Regions from separate parts of the Bradyrhizobium sp. NBAIM08 genome, predicted to be linked through region 1. Evidence: riboswitches for the same ligand, from Rfam matches in the RefSeq annotation. Region 1 holds a riboswitch; the other holds the start of a gene.
What was found. Region 1 has a riboswitch for S-adenosylmethionine ahead of I6F37_RS26995 (homoserine O-acetyltransferase). Riboswitches for the same ligand answer to the same signal wherever they lie in the genome.

Region 1 (7,878 bases):
CGGTTGATGAAGAGCTCGGCAAAGCCCGAATCCGGGCCGGAATGCTCGGTGCCCGCCACCGGATGCGCCGGCACGAAATGAATGCCGCCCGGCAGATGCGGGGCCATGTCGCGGACCACAGCGCCCTTGACCGAGCCGACGTCGGAGACGATCGCACCCGGCTTGAGATGCGGCGCGATCTCCTGCGCTACGGGTCCGCAGGCGCCGACGGGAATGCAGAGGATGACGAGATCGGCATCCCTCACGGCCTCCGCATTGGTCGCCACCACCTGATCGACGATGCCGAGCTCGGCGACACGCGCGCGTGTCTTCTCCGAGCGTGCGGTGGTGACGATTTCACCGGCAAGCCCCTGGAGCTTCGCAGCGCGGGCGATCGAGCCGCCGATCAGGCCGAAGCCGATCAGCGCCACGCGCTGGAAGTGCGCCTGCGCGCTCATTTGCCGCCCATGAAGTCGCGCAAGCCTTCGACGACGAGGCGGTTGGCCTCCTCAGTGCCGATGGTCATGCGCAGCGCATGCGGCAGGCCGTAGTTCTTCAAGCCGCGCAGCACGAGCCCCCGCTTGGTCAGGAACGCGTCGGCGTCATCGGCGGTCGTGCCCTTGTCCGTCGGGAAATGGATCAGCACGAAATTGGCGACGCTCGGCGTCACCTTCAGCCCGAGCTTGCCGATCTCCTCGGTGAGCCAGTTGCGCCAGGTCTCGGTGAACTGCTTCGACATCGCCTGATGCGCGGTATCCTCGATCGCGGCGACCGCGGCATACATCGCCGGCGTCGACACGTTGAAGGGACCGCGGATGCGATTGACCGCGTCGATGACGTGCTCGGGCCCGAACATCCAGCCGATGCGCAGCGCTGCAAGACCGTGGATCTTGGAGAAGGTGTGCGTCACCACCGTGTTCTCGGTGGTGGCGACGAGCTCGATCCCCATCTCATAGTCGTTGCGCGAGACGTAGTCGCAATAGGCGGCGTCCAGCACCAGCAGCACGTGCGAGGGCAGGCCGGCGCGCAGCCGCTTGACCTCGTCGAACGGAAGATAGGTGCCGGTCGGGTTGTTGGGGTTGGCGAGCCAGACCAGCTTCGTCTTCGGCGTCACGGCCTTCAGGATGGCGTCGACGTCGGCGGTGAGGTTGGTCTCCTGGGCGATGACGTTCCTGGCGCCGACCGCCATCGTCGCGATCGGGTAGACAAGGAAGCCGTGCGTGGTCGAGATCGCCTCGTCGCCCTGGCTGAGATAGGTGTGCGCGAGCAGATTGAGGATCTCGTCCGAGCCGGCGCCGCAGATGATGCGGTTGGGATCGAGGCCGAACGAGCGGCCGATCGCCTCGCGCAGCACGCGCGAGGTGCCTTCCGGGTAGTCCTCCAGATGATCTGCCACGCGCTTGAAGGCTTCGATCGCCTTGGGCGAGGGCCCGAACGGCGTCTCGTTGGCGGAGAGTTTGAACACCTTGCGGCCCGGCTCCGGCACCGGGCTCTTGCCGGGCGTGTAGGGCGCAATATCGAGAATGCCGGGATTCGGCACGGGGCGGGACATCTTGGACTCCGGATAGGCTGGGCTGCTCGCGATTTTACGATTTCGGCCCGGTCGGGGGCACCGTATAGCGCGTTGCGTGGCTGCCGACGAGGGCCACAGAGCGCACCGAGGCCCCCGCCTCGATCAGGGCAGCCCTGATCTTGTCGATGCTGGTCGCGCCGGTGACCGAGACCAAGAGCGCCGCGCCGTCGAAGGCGGTATCTGGCACGGCCACGATCTCGGCGAGCGGCGACAGCGCGCGGGCGACCTCGGCGTTCCATCCCGAGACGCGCACGCTGAACGTCTCGACCTCCGTTACCAGGGCGCTGTCGGCGACGCGCGAGATCGCGAACACCGGCAAGGCGGCCGGATGGTCGGCGCGCTCGATGAAGGGCATCCGCGCGATGATCTTCGGCGCGCCGTCCGCTTCCAGCTCCAGCCACCATGGCGTGCGGCTCGAGGTCGCCGAGACCATTGCCAGATCACCCTTGGATTTCGCTACCGCCTCGACCGCGGCCTGTGCGCTGAAATGCGCGACGTAAGGCACGGTGAAGCCGAAATTGAAGCGCACGGAATCGCGCATCGCCGCCTCGCTGGCCGAGATGTCGGCATGCACCGAGAACGGCGCCTGTACGTAAGTGAAGGTCGAGATGATGACGCGCCAGATGCTCTCGACCGTGTCGAGCGGCAGGATGCCGCGATGACGCTGCACGATCTCGCGCATCATGGCAGCCTCGCGCGCGGGCCGGAACGCCGAGCCGACCTCCTGGGTCTGCTTCACCTGGATCAGGCGATCGATGATCTCGCCGCGCTGCATGAGGAGGCGATGCATGCCCTCGTCAATCGCGTCGATCTCCTTGCGCAGTTCCTGCAGCGATGGTGGCGCGGGCGGACGTTGGGACATGTCTGGTCGTCGATCGTTCCGATGGGGATGTCCTGATTAGGCAGTCGTGGCGGCGAAAGCAAAGAGAAATGACGTGCTTTGCAGGCGTTGCGGCAGAGGCGAATTGGGCCGATCCGGGCCGCGACTTGACGAAAACCGCCCAAGACGGTAGCTTTTGCCCGTTCCGTGGTCATTTGAGCCGGCCGGCTTGCAGCCACGTTAAAAAACTCGCTAAACAGGCCGGGGACGCTTCCGATCCCGGCCGAACCTATCGTTCAGGCCGGGTTTTTCATGGCCTGATGTCAGCGGCGCGGTCGAGCAGCCAGTCGCAAACGAGGTCGATGTCCGAGATGGGTAGCGTCAAGTCGATACCGAGTCCTGCGATCAGCGCCGACGAGCGGTCGCACGAGGTCGATCATCCAAGCTCGCTGGTTGCGCATTTCGGCACCGAGCAGCCGCTGCGGCTCGATTGCGGCGTCGATCTCACCCCGTTCCAGATCGCCTACCAGACCTATGGCGAGCTCAATGCCGATCGCTCCAACGCCGTGCTGATCTGTCATGCGTTGACCGGCGACCAGCATGTCGCCAACGTACATCCCGTCACCGGCAAGCCGGGCTGGTGGGAGACGCTGGTCGGTCCCGGCCGACCCATCGATCCCAAGCACTACTTCATCATCTGCTCCAACGTGATCGGCGGCTGTATGGGCTCGACCGGGCCGGCGTCGATCAATCCCGCCACCGGCAAGGTCTGGGGCCTGGACTTCCCCGTCATCACCATTCCGGACATGGTGCGCGCGCAGGCGATGCTGATCGACCGGCTCGGCATCGACACGCTGTTTGCCGTCGTCGGCGGCTCGATGGGCGGCATGCAGGTGCTGCAATGGACCGCCGCCTATCCTAGCCGCGTGTACTCCGCGCTGGCGATCGCCTGCGCGACGCGGCACTCGGCGCAGAACATCGCCTTCCACGAGCTCGGCCGCCAGGCCGTGATGGCCGACCCCGACTGGCATGGCGGCGGCTATGCCGATCGCGGGATCCATCCGCATCGCGGGCTCGCGGTGGCGCGGATGGCGGCGCACATCACCTATCTCTCGGACGCGGCGCTGCACCGCAAGTTCGGCCGGCGCATGCAGGACCGCGAGCTGCCGACCTTCTCGTTCGACGCCGATTTCCAGGTCGAATCCTATCTGCGTTACCAGGGCTCGTCCTTCGTCGAGCGCTTCGACGCCAATTCCTATCTCTACCTGACGCGGGCGATGGACTATTTCGACATCGCCGCCGACCATGGCGGCGTGCTGGCCAAGGCCTTCGCCGACATCAAGACCCGCTTCTGCGTGGTCTCCTTCACCAGCGACTGGCTGTTTCCGACCTCGGAATCGCGCGCGCTGGTGCACGCGCTGAACGCTTCGAGCGCGCGCGTGTCATTCGCCGAGATCGAGACCGATCGCGGCCACGACGCCTTCCTGCTCGACGTGCCCGAATTCTTCGACATCTCCCGGGCCTTCCTGCAATCGGCAGGCAAGGCCCGCGGGCTCAACCTCGAGGACCGTTAGCGATGTCCGTGCAGGAAGTGTTGCCGCTGGACGGCGTTGCCGCCAGGCCATCCGGTGATTATCGCGCCGATCATCGGCTGGTCGCCGAAATGGTCAAGCCGGGCTCGAAAGTGCTCGACGTCGGCTGCGGCGACGGCGATCTGCTTCAGCTGCTGGAGACCCGCGGCATCGACGGCCGCGGCATCGAATTGTCGCGCGAGGGCGTCAACCGCTGCGTCGCCAAGGGGCTCGCGGTGGTGCAGGGCGATGCCGACACCGATCTCGTCAATTATCCCGACGATGCCTTCGACTACGTGATCCTGTCGCAGACGCTGCAGGCGACGCGGCAGCCGAAGGTCGTGCTGGAGAACCTGCTGCGCATCGGCCGCCGCGCCATCGTCTCGTTCCCGAATTTCGGCTTCTGGAAGATGCGGCTCCAGCTCCTGATCGGCGGCCACATGCCGCGCACGGAGAATCTGCCGGCGACCTGGTACGACACCGCCAACATCCATTTCTGCACCATCAAGGATTTCGTGCAGCTCTGCGACGAGATCAACGTCAAGATGGAGCGCTCGGTCGCGCTCGATCTCTACGGCCGCCCGGTGCCGCTGAACCTGCCCTGGTGGGTGTGGAACATGTTCGGCGAGCAGGCGGTATTCTTGCTGAGCCGCGGCGGGGGGAAGTAGTTTCTCTCCGTCATTCCGGGGCGATGCGAAGCATCGAGCCCGGAATCCATCGTCCAACAGCGCCTGCAGCCCGATGGATTCCGGGCCTGCGCCTTCGGCGCATCCCGGAATGACAGCTAGTGGGAAACCAGCGACCGCGGGTCCCGCACCGGCCAACGTCCTGCTTCCACCAGCGTCACGAACCGCTCGACACTCTCGTTGAACAGCGCGGGCTCCTCCAGGTTCAGCACGTGGCCGGACTTCGGAAACATCGCGAGCCCCGCCGCGGGCAGGTGCTTCTTCAGGAACAGGCTGGCGCCCACGCAGGGCTCGTCCTCGTCGCCGCAGATGATCAGCGCGGGTGTTGCCGCGCCTCTGATCGCGTCCGTCATCGTGTAGATCGAGGGACGGCCGCCCTGGAATCCGCGCATGGTGCGCGCCGATCCCTTGGCATCGTGCCGCGCCAGTGCGGCGTAGAAATCGGCATGCCCGCGTGGATCCTTCACCAGGAACGGAATCCGGCTCGGCGCCTCGCGCGTGACTTTCGCGACCTCCACCGATCCCAGCGTCTCGAACTGCTCGGCATTGGCGCGGCACTGCGTGCGCCAGGTCTCCAGGTTCTCGAGCTCCGAGCCGGAGCCGACGCCGGCCAGCGTCATCGACAGCGCGCGCTGCGGCGCGTTCAACCCGATCTGCAACGAGGAATAGGCGCCCATCGAAAGACCGACGAGATGCGCGCGCTCGATGCCGAGATGATCGAGCACCGCAAGCGCATCGGTGTAGAAATGCGTGTAGGTGTAGACCTCGCCGTCAGGCACGTCCGACGGCGTGTAGCCGCGCGCCGAATAGGTGATGCAGCGATGGCCACGCGAGAAGTAGCGCATCTGCGGCTCCCAATTGGTGTAGTCGGCCGCGAACTCGTGCAGAAAAAGTATCGGCGTTCCCTGGCCCGCCTCCTCGAAATAGATGCGGACGCCGTCCCTGGTCGTGGCGTGGGGCATTAACCGTTTCCCTCTGTTTCAAGCCGTGTTCGAGGATCGCAGTTAATTCTGTTGTCGGCAATGCGGCAGCAGCGCCGAGCACGAACACAAAATCATTGCAGCCATTCGCGGGCGTTGCGTCTTTTTCTCGCCACATCGGGCGGCTTAACGGCCAAACGGATGTCGGCCATTGCACGGGCCGGCGGGAAGTGGGGGTGTCAAGAAGGATGAAGAATGTTCGAGTTGTTTGCGTCTCGCCTGTCGCGTTGTGTTATCGCGCTGGCGCTGTTCTTCGCGGCGGTCGCCGTGTTCGTTTCTCCGGCCTCGGCACGGCCGTATCACCGTCATAGCGCAGAGCGGCACGGTTACGTGCATCACGCCAGACATCATCACCACCGTCACTATCGCCATCATGCCCGCAGTTCGCGCTTCGAGCGCAGCGCGGCGCAATTGCAGGCAAACGGCTTCGCCGACACCCAGGCGAGCTATGATCCGAATGCCAATGCCGGCGGTGCCGGCATGAACGGAGGCTTCAGCGGAGGATCGGGTCTCGTCTCCGAGGCACGCCGCCATATCGGCGGCAATCCGACCGGGCGCGGCCGCCTGTGGTGCGCGCGCTTCATGAACATGGTGCTGGAGCATACCGGCCATCGTGGCACCGGCTCCGACATGGCGAGCTCGTTCGCGCGCTACGGCACGCGCATCTCGGGTCCGCAGGTCGGTGCCATCGCCGTGATGTCGCGCGGCCGCCGCGGCGGTCATGTCGGCATCATCACCGGCATCGACGCGCAGGGTAATCCGATCATGATCTCCGGCAACAACGGCAACCGCGTCCGCGAAGCCCCGGTCTCGCGCGGCAAGATCTATGCGTATGTGATGCCGAACTGAGCCTCGTCATTGCGAGGAGCGCTTGCGACGAAGCAATCCAGACTGTTTCCGCAGATGCATTCCTGGATTGCTTCGCTGCGCTCGCAATGACGGAGTATGTTGAGACGGCGTTAGCTCACAGCAGCTTCGGCTCTTCCACCGCCACCACATCGCCGACGCCGACGTCACCGTCGGCGATCACCTCGGCATAGATGCCGCAGTCCATATGGCCGAGATGGCGCGAGAGCGTGGGCGGGATTTCGAGATCGCGCTTGGCGGTCTCGGGGTCGACATTGGTGGCCGGGCAGCGGACGATGCGCTTGATCACCTTCAGTCTGGCCTGCCCGATCGCGAGCGTCTGGCCGACGAGGTCGAGCTCCGACCAGGCCGGCCAGCCTTTCACGTAGAGATTGGCGCGGAAGCGCAGCGGATGCACGGCGACGCCGCCGAGCATGGTCTCGATGGCGCGGACGCTGTCGAGATTGATGATGGAGACGACCTTGCGGGCGACGTCGGAGAAGCTGTGGTCGCGGCCGGAGAGAATTTTGGGCGGGCCCTTCAACTCGGGCTGAAAGTTCTCCGTGAAATAGGCCTCGATGGCGGCGCGCCCGGCGGCGGTCTCGAGATCGCCGCTGGCGACGATCTGGCCGTCCTTGCGGATGGTCAGCACGTTGGTTTCGTCGTCGAACCGGCTGTCGAGCTCGGCCAGCCGCTCATTGCGCGCCAGCATCAGAAACTGGATTTTCGGCTTCCATTCGGGCGCCTTGGGGTTGAACCCGCTCGGGCCGTTCTCGATGGCGTAGCGGCGGTCGGCCGGCAGGGTCTGGCCGACCCGCAAAGGAACGTGCGACAGGCGCTCCGGCGTCAGGCCCTTGATCGGGTAGCGGTAGAGGCCGGTGATCTCGGCGGTATGGCTGGCTGTCATGCCGCTACTTAAGGGATTCGGCCCGCGACCGCCAAGCCCGCCCGTCCGCGCACGAAATTGTGAAGTAGCCTCTTTCGCATCCGCAACCTGCTTCCCACATCTGGCCCAGGCCGGCGGCAACGCCGGCAAAAGACGACCGTTACCGGTTGAGAAACGTCAATGCGGTAATTGGAAACCCAATGAAGATGCCGTTTGGGGTGCCTTAGAGGGCCCCGAGGGCAGGCCGAGGGACAGAAAAGATGAATATCGAGAAGTATACCGAACGCTCCAGGGGCTTCATCCAGTCCGCGCAGTCGCTCGCCATGCGCGAGGGGCACCAGCAGTTCTCAACCCTGCATGTGCTGAAGGTCCTCTTGGACGACAATGAGGGGCTCGCCGCCGGTCTGATCGACCGCGCTGGCGGCAATTCCCGCGCAATCCTGAAGGCGACCGAGGACGCCCTCAACAAGGTGCCGAAGGTCTCCGGCGGCGGTGCCGGGCAGATCTATCTCGCGCCCGAGCTGGCCCGCACTTTCG
Region 2 (7,878 bases), 170 kb from region 1:
CGAGCGCACGCGCGATGGCCGAGGCCACCGCGCCGCCCATGGCGCCGCCGGACATCGTCATGGTCAGAATGATCGTCGGAAACACCAGCGCCATCGCCGCCAGCGCCTCGACGCCGAGCCGGCCGACATAGGAGGTCTCGGCGATCACCACGCAAATGCCGGCCGACAGACCGATCGCGTTCGGCCAAGCGAGCGAGAGCAGCGTCCGCAGGATCGGCCCATCCGTCAGAGCGCTTCTGATCGGCGCCGGAGGCGGCGGCAGCGGGCGCTCTTGCTCATCGACCGGGATTTCGGCGATGTCGGACATGTCCTCTCCCGGGCGCAGGCGCCGTTTGCAGCGCAGCAATCACTTGGTGTGCCAATGGCGTCGTTCGCGCGAATGGCGCGGCTGAGGCGTGTTAGCACGGCGTGCTCCGATTCTGCCTGCGCCCGATGCAGGCGTGCCCTGCGGCAGCGCATTTCAAGCGGTGGAATTCGTTCTTCTCCCTCTCCCCGTTCTTACGGGGCCGCGACGAGCCTTGCTCGCGCCGAGAGCGTCGGGGTGAGGGGCTCTATTCGCGAAGACGGCGAGAGCTGGACTCGCGGAGACTCCCCCTCATCCGGATTGCATCTTCGATGCAATCCGACCTCTCCCCGCAAGCGGGGCGAGGTGAGGCCCGCTGCGGCCGTCGCCTAACCGATGGTCCACACCAGCGGTGGGCGCCCGCCTACCGCGGTGCGCATCTGCACGCCGATGTGCCGGCCGCAGCCTGCGGCGAGCCCTTCGAACAATCCCTCCAGCACCTTGGCGCAGGCGCGATGATAATCGGCGACGTCGTCCATCAGCTTCCAGCTCTGCTGCCGGATCTCGAAGGTGTCTTCCGATTGAGCCGTCTCGGCTGCATCATCCTGCGCGGCGAGCAACGCGTTCAGGAACGATGCGAATTCTCGCGCGCCGCCGCGGGTCATTGCCAGCGCTGTGGCGACCTCGTCGAAATATTGCATGCCGATCAGCTTGCCGGTGAGGTGCAGCAGATAGCCGGCATCCTCCGGGCCGAACAGCTGCACCATCACGGGCGCGGCGGTGCGGACATATTCCATCGCGTAATTGCGATAGGCCTTTTCCAGCCGCGGTCTTGGCCAGCTCGCGACCGGCAAGGCGGGCGCCGTCTTCGCATCGAACAAAGGTGCTTCGAGGTGGCGCGCGAACACGAGGCGCTGGTCGAGCTCGAGCGGATGGTCGTAGAGATAGTAATAGCCTTCGAGCCCGTCCTGGCCGTCGACGCTCTGCTTGGTGCAGACGAAGCCGAGCCTGAGATCGCCGAGGGCCGCGCCATTGTTGGCGTGCCAGCCGCGCAGCATGGCGCGTGAGACTTCGCCCGGCACGCCACAGATCGCAGTGCCCTTCCAGATCCAGCGCGGCGGCGGATAGCGGATCCAAGCCTTGGTGTCGCTCTCGTACATGTATTCGACATGCACGCCGCCGATCCAGTTGGAGAGATAGTGGTATTGCGCAGCCGCGACCGCCGGCGGCAGATGGTGGATCCCGAGCTTGCTGAGCCCCGGCAGGAAACGCTCCTGCTGCTGGCGACGAAACACGCGGAAGACGAATTCTGCGGCATCCGCCGTGCCGCGGCGCGTGACGACGGTGAGGATCAGCCCGGTGAAGTAAGCGTGATAGAGATCGGCGACGGCGCGCCAGCGCTTCCATTGCGCGTGCTGCGCGAGGTCTGGTGCGATAGTCATGTTCGCTCCCTGATCATGGTTTTGATCGAGTGTGTCACCGCCGCCGGTGACAGGCAACATGACGCGCGTGCAGGCCTCCCTGCGCGGCTTTCCGTCAATTCCGCATCACGAATTTTGCGCCGCCTTGGCCGCCCGTTCGCGCTCAACGCGCTCCGTGACGTCGCGAGCCATCGCCACCGATCCCTGCACCGCGCCATCGTTGTCTCGCACCAATGCGAAGGTCATCTCGATGTAGAGCTTGCGCCCGCTCTTGTGCAGCGCGCGGGTCAGCGTCGGCTTGCCCGCAAGCTTCATGGTGCCGCTCGCGAGCGCGGCGTCGAAGCCTTTCCAGTGCGCGGCGCGAAGATGTTCGGGAATGATCAGATCGAGGTTCTGGCCGAGCGCTTCGTCGGCCGTGAAGCCGAACAGCGCGGTCGATGCGCGATTCCAGCGTGTGATCGTGCCGGAGCGATCGGAATAGATCAGCGCGTCCGCGACGTCGTTGATGATCTGTGCGTCGAGTTGGGATGGCTCAATCATGTCACCACCTTGTAGCCCGGATGGAGCAAAGCGTAATCCGGGATCGCGCCACAAGTGAGACCTTCCCGGATTACGCTTGCGCTCCATCCGGGCTACAGGATCGGGCTACACCCGAAAATGCTTCGAGAGCTTGAGGCCTTGCGCCTGGTAGTTGGAGCCGATGCGCTGGCCGTACATCGCGTCGGGGCGGGCCAGCATCTTCTCGTAGACGAGGCGGCCGACGATCTGGCCGTGCTCGAGGATGAACGGCACCTCGCGCGAGCGCACCTCCAGCACGGCGCGCGATCCCAGCCCGCCAGCGCCGGCATAGCCGAAGCCGGGATCGAAAAAGCCGGCATAGTGCACGCGGAATTCGCCGACCAGGGGGTCGAACGGCACCATCTCAGCGGCGTAGTCGGGCGGCACCTGCACCGCTTCCTTGGAGGCGAGGATATAGAACTCGCCGGGGTCGAGGATCAGGCTGCCGTCGGGGCGCGCCGAGATCGGCTCCCAGAAATCCTCCACCGCGTAGCCGGCGCGGCGGTCGACATCGACGACGCCGGTGTGGCGCTTGGCGCGATAGCCGACGAAGCCGCTCGCCTTCTCGCCGGAGAGATCGACCGAGACGGCAACGCCGCCCGAGAGATCGGCATCGTCGATGTCGACGAGACGCTCGCTGGCGTGCAGCGCATCGAGCTCGTCGGCATTGAGGATGGCATCGCCGGTGCGGAAGCGCACCTGGCTGAGACGCGAGCCCTCGCGCACCAGCACCGGAAACGTCTTCGGGCTGATCTCGGCATAGAGCGGGCCGTGATAGCCGGCGCCGATCATATCGAAGCGGCGGGTGCCGTCGGCGATGACGCGGGTGAAGACGTCGAGCCGGCCGGTCGAGCTCTTCGGATTGGCGGCAGCGACGATCTCCGGCGGCAGCGCGAGGCTCTCGAGCAGCGGCACGATGTAGACGCAGTTGGTCTCGAGCACCGCGCCGTCGGCGAGGCTAAACTCGTGCAGCTTCAGCTCGTCGATGCGCTCTGCCACGGTGGCACCGGGCCCGGGGAGGAAGCTGGCGCGGACCCGATAGGCGATGTCGCCGAGGCGCAGATCGAGGCTCGCCGGCTGGATCTGGCTCTCGACGAAGTCGTAGGCGGGCAGGATGAGACCTTCTTCCGCCATCGCCGCAATCATGCGGTCGGGCAGGATACCATTGGCGTCGGCGGCGACCGTGAACGTCAACCGGGGGTCCTCATCAGGGGTCGAGTGCATCCGGACATGCCGGAAATACAAGTCTTTTACGGCTATCCGATGGACGCCTTGACGGAAAGGGCATTGCGGAATATGAGCATCACTTATCCCGTGGTGATTTGAGCCGGCCGGCTTGCAGCCACGTTAAATAAGTCGCTAAACAGGCCGGGGACCTCTGTGATCCCGGCCCGTGGAGATATCCAGGCCGGTTTTTTTGTGACCGTTTTCGCCTCGACGGTCATGTCGGAGAGGGTCCTATGTCGAAGTCGTCTGCCACTTATCGCCCCGAAACCCGCCTGGTCCATTCCGGCACCCTGCGCTCGCAATATGGCGAGACCTCGGAGGCGCTGTTCCTGACGCAAGGCTATGTCTACGCCAGCGCGGAGGAGTGCGAGGCGCGCTTCAAGGGCGAAGATCCCGGCTTCATCTATTCGCGCTATTCCAACCCGACGATTGCAATGTTCGAGCGCCGCATGATCGAGCTCGAAGGCGCCGAGGCCGCGCGCTCGGCGGCAACCGGCATGGCGGCGGTGACGACCGCGATCCTGGCGCCGCTCAAGGCCGGCGATCACGTGGTCGCCTCCCGTGCGCTGTTCGGCTCCTGCCTCTACGTCATCCAGGACCTGTTGCCGCGCTACGGCATCGAGGCCACGCTGGTCGATGGGCTCGATCTCGACCAGTGGCAGCGCGCGCTGAGACCCAACACCAAGACGTTCTTCCTGGAGAGCCCGACCAACCCGACGCTGGACGTGCTCGACATCCCCTCGATCGCCGAGATCGCGCACAAGGGTGGCGCGCGGCTCGTCGTCGACAACGTGTTTGCAACCCCGATCTGGCAGAGCCCGCTCGCGCTCGGCGCCGACGTGGTCGTCTACTCCGCAACCAAGCACATCGACGGCCAGGGCCGCTGTCTCGGCGGCATCATCCTGTCCTCCGAAGCCTTCATCGCCGAGCACATCCACAATTTCATGCGCCAGACCGGCCCGTCGATTTCGCCGTTCAATGCCTGGGTCCTGCTCAAGGGCCTGGAGACGCTGGGCGTGCGCGTGCGCGCGCAGACCGACAATGCCGCGCGCATCGCCGAGGTGCTGGCGAGCCATCCCAAGATCTCGCGACTGGTCTATCCCGGCCGCGCCGATCATCCGCAGGCGGCGCTGGTGAAGAAGCAGATGCGCGGCGGCTCGACGCTGGTCGGCTTCGAGGTGAAGGGCGGCAAGGCGGCGGCGTTCCGTGTGCTCAACGAATTGAAGCTCGCCAAGATCTCCAACAATCTCGGCGACGCCAAAAGCCTCGTCACGCATCCGGCGACCACGACGCATCAACGCCTCAAGCCGGAAGACCGCGCCGCGCTCGGCATCAGCGAGGGATTTATCCGCTTCTCGGCGGGGCTCGAGCACGCGGATGACCTGATCGAGGATCTCACCGCGGCGCTGGAGAAGGCGTGAGGGAAGCGAGGTCTCGTAGGGTGGATTAGCCGAAGGCGTAATCCACCTCTGCTGCATCTGCGGAGATAGACAGTGGTGGGTTACGGCTTCGCCTAACCCACCCTACGCACCCTCTCACATCGGCCGGTACGTTCTCACATCGGCGGGCACGCTCACACCGAGCTTGATCTGGCCGACGGAGCGGATGATGTCGTCGCCGAGCAGCTGGGCGAAGCAGGCATAGCCCCAATCGTTCATGTGCAGGCCGTCGGCGATGACGAAGCCCTCGACCGGGATCGACTGGTTCTCGTGCCAGTCGCGCATCACCTCGAAGCGTGGGAAAATGCCGACCTTGCGGAGCTCGGCGACGTTGCCGAGCAGCTTGATCATCTTGCCGGCGCTCTCCTTGCGCTGGTTGACGGCCGGCGAATATTGCGGATCGACCAGCACGATGTCGGTGCCGCCGGCGGCCTGAATGCGGCTGATGCCGTCCTCGACCAGCTTGGCCGTATCGGCAGGATCGAGATTGCGCAGCACCGCGTTGGTGCCGACCTGCCAGATCACGAGATCCGGATGCCTGTCGATCACCTGCGTCTGCAGACGCTTCATCATCTCGGGGGCGTCCTCGCCGCCGACGCCGGCATTGATGACGCTGATGTCGGCAGTCGGATAGTGCCGGCGCAGCTGCGCGGCGAGACGATTGGGGTAATTGAACTCCGGCGAGCTCGCGCCGAACCCTTGAGTCGACGAGGAGCCGAACGCGACGATGACGACGGGCTGGCCGGCGGCCAGCTTGCTCGCGACATGCGGCAGCGAGCCCATCGCCTTGGAGCCGCCCTTCGGCGGCAGGCAGGGCACCCGGCTGAAGATGTCGGCGGCGGACTTCGCGACCTCCTTCACCTTGTCGATGGCGCGCGAGGTGACGCCGCGCTGCTCGAGCGACCTCGCGGCGACGGTGGTCTGGGACGGCGCAGCGGGCGCGGGATCAGGCGACTGGGAGGGTGCGGGGGTCGCCGGCTGAGCGGCCGGCGTCTGCGCATGCGCGGCGGGCGTCAGCAACAACAGCACTGCTGTTGCAGGCACGGCCAGCCATGACGTCAGGCAAAAAGGGCGGAGAGAACTCATTAACGCTAGACCTCAATTTTGCTGCTGGGCCGGCTCCAGATGGGCAGCGTCAATCACGAACTGTGCCAACGCCCGGCCAAGGCAATCATGGACCTGCTTCGCCAGCTCAGGCCCGCGGGACGGGTTGAACAGGTCGAACTGGCCCTGTTCATTCCACTGCCGCATGATCGCGAAACGATCGAACAGCGGGATGTCGTGCTCCTGTGCCACGACGCGCATATTATCGAGAAAAGGCTGCGCCGAGATCATGGTCTCGGTGCGCGGGCTATATTGCAAATTCATCAAGACGACGTCCGCCCCTGCCTTTTGCAGCGCAACAACCCCGTCGGTCACCGCGCTACGAAATTCGTCGGGATCGATGGATCGGATAGCATCCACGGTCCCGGTCTGCCAGATGACCAAAGTAGGCGTTTTTGCTTCCATCAGCTTAACGAAGGTGGACGCGGTCTCCTCTGCCGTTTTCTTGCTCTGTATTTCTACGGAGACGTGCACCGGCTCGGAGGGCGGCAGTTTCTCCTTGAGGATCGCCTCCATGCGCGCCGGATAGGAGCTGCTCTCCGACGACGGAATCGTGGTCGAGCGGCTGCCGATCACCAGGATGTCGAGCGGTTTGCTGGCCTTGATCGCCTCGGCGACCTTGGGCAGCTGGCTTTCGCTGGTCAGCAGATAGGACGGCAGTTCGCAGGCCGCAGGCATAGGGGATGCGGCAGACGCGGCATCGCCCGCGCGCGCCGTGGGCGCGGCGAGGTTACCGCATAGCAGGACCAGGCTCAGGAGAACCTTCGCCTTCATCAGCCCCCTCCCGCCAGATCGGCGTTGCCGACGGCGTTTTTGGTTTTCGCACCGCTCTTGTCAGCCACACGCTTGTACCACGAAATGACCCAGGCCACCCCCCACATGATCAGGATTCCGGAGAGGCTAATCAACGCATGCATGACCGGCCCGCCGGAGATTTCGGCGAGGACGAAATGGCCGGCAAAGGCCAGGAAGACGCCGAGGCAGAAGATCTCGAGCGAATGCTGACCACATAGAATCAATGGTCGTAGCCAGCGCGATTTCAAGCCCGGCCAATCGCGGGGCAGGAAGCGTACGGTCAGCGCCGCCAGCGCCAGGAAGTGCGCGAAGCGCAGCACGTCGAGGTCGGTCTTGTCGATCGGATACATCCATTGTTCGATCTGCTTCGGCATGAACTGGGAGAGCTGGGGCACGTACCAGGTCAAGGTCACGTAGAACGCCGCGATGAGATAGGCGATCGAGATCCACATCGTCACGGGCGAGGCCAGGATGCCCGACATGCGACGCGCACCTCCGAGCGCGCACCAGGCACCAAACACGAACAGCAATTGCCAGGCGAACGGATTGAAGGCCCAGAAGCCGTTCGGATAGGCCGACAGGTAAAGGTCGTACTCCCAGGTCACCGCGTAGAGCAGGACCGACAGCCCGAGCGTGACGTCCGGCCGCCATTTCATCGACCACAGGATCAGCGGCAGCGCCAGCATCAGCACGATGTAGAGCGGCAGCACGTCCATGTTGACGGGACGGAAGCGCAGCAGCAGCGCCTGCACGATGACGACGTCGGGCTGCTTGAGGAAGTCCATGATGCCCATCTCTTCGGTGTAGAGCGGGTTCTCGAACCTGGTCGCGACATAGGAGATCTCGGCGAGGAAGATCGTGAACAGGAAGACGTGGGCGACGTAGATCTGCCAGACCCGGCGCAGGATGCGCGCGGTGGCGATGAGAACGCCGCTCTCCAGCATGGCCCGGCCATAGACGAAGGCCGCGGTGTAGCCGGAGATGAAGATGAAGATCTCGGTGGCGTCGCTGAGGCCGTAATTGCGGATCGTGAACCAGGTCAGCAGACTGG

Region 2: it holds a riboswitch for S-adenosylmethionine, as region 1 does, so the genes downstream of both, I6F37_RS27840 (O-succinylhomoserine sulfhydrylase) here and I6F37_RS26995 (homoserine O-acetyltransferase) in region 1, are expected to answer to the same signal.

Annotation. Positions count from the first base shown of each region.
Region 1 is NZ_JADYVR010000009.1:8,525-16,402, reverse strand. Features, by position in the region: gene I6F37_RS27010 (prephenate/arogenate dehydrogenase family protein) at 1-437, opposite strand, end outside; gene hisC (histidinol-phosphate transaminase) at 434-1,531, opposite strand; gene I6F37_RS27000 (chorismate mutase) at 1,566-2,414, opposite strand; SAM riboswitch at 2,570-2,649, shown strand; gene I6F37_RS26995 (homoserine O-acetyltransferase) at 2,744-3,946, shown strand; gene metW (methionine biosynthesis protein MetW) at 3,949-4,611, shown strand; gene I6F37_RS26985 (alpha/beta fold hydrolase) at 4,728-5,591, opposite strand; gene I6F37_RS26980 (TIGR02594 family protein) at 5,805-6,458, shown strand; gene I6F37_RS26975 (MOSC domain-containing protein) at 6,574-7,362, opposite strand; gene clpB (ATP-dependent chaperone ClpB) at 7,602-7,878, shown strand, end outside.
Region 2 is NZ_JADYVR010000009.1:174,140-182,017, forward strand. Features, by position in the region: gene I6F37_RS27820 (MATE family efflux transporter) at 1-307, opposite strand, end outside; gene I6F37_RS27825 (hypothetical protein) at 673-1,725, opposite strand; gene I6F37_RS27830 (PAS domain S-box protein) at 1,831-2,244, opposite strand; gene I6F37_RS27835 (2'-deoxycytidine 5'-triphosphate deaminase) at 2,350-3,456, opposite strand; SAM riboswitch at 3,567-3,646, shown strand; gene I6F37_RS27840 (O-succinylhomoserine sulfhydrylase) at 3,723-4,910, shown strand; gene I6F37_RS27845 (SGNH/GDSL hydrolase family protein) at 5,025-6,014, opposite strand; gene I6F37_RS27850 (SGNH/GDSL hydrolase family protein) at 6,027-6,806, opposite strand; gene I6F37_RS27855 (OpgC domain-containing protein) at 6,806-7,878, opposite strand, start outside.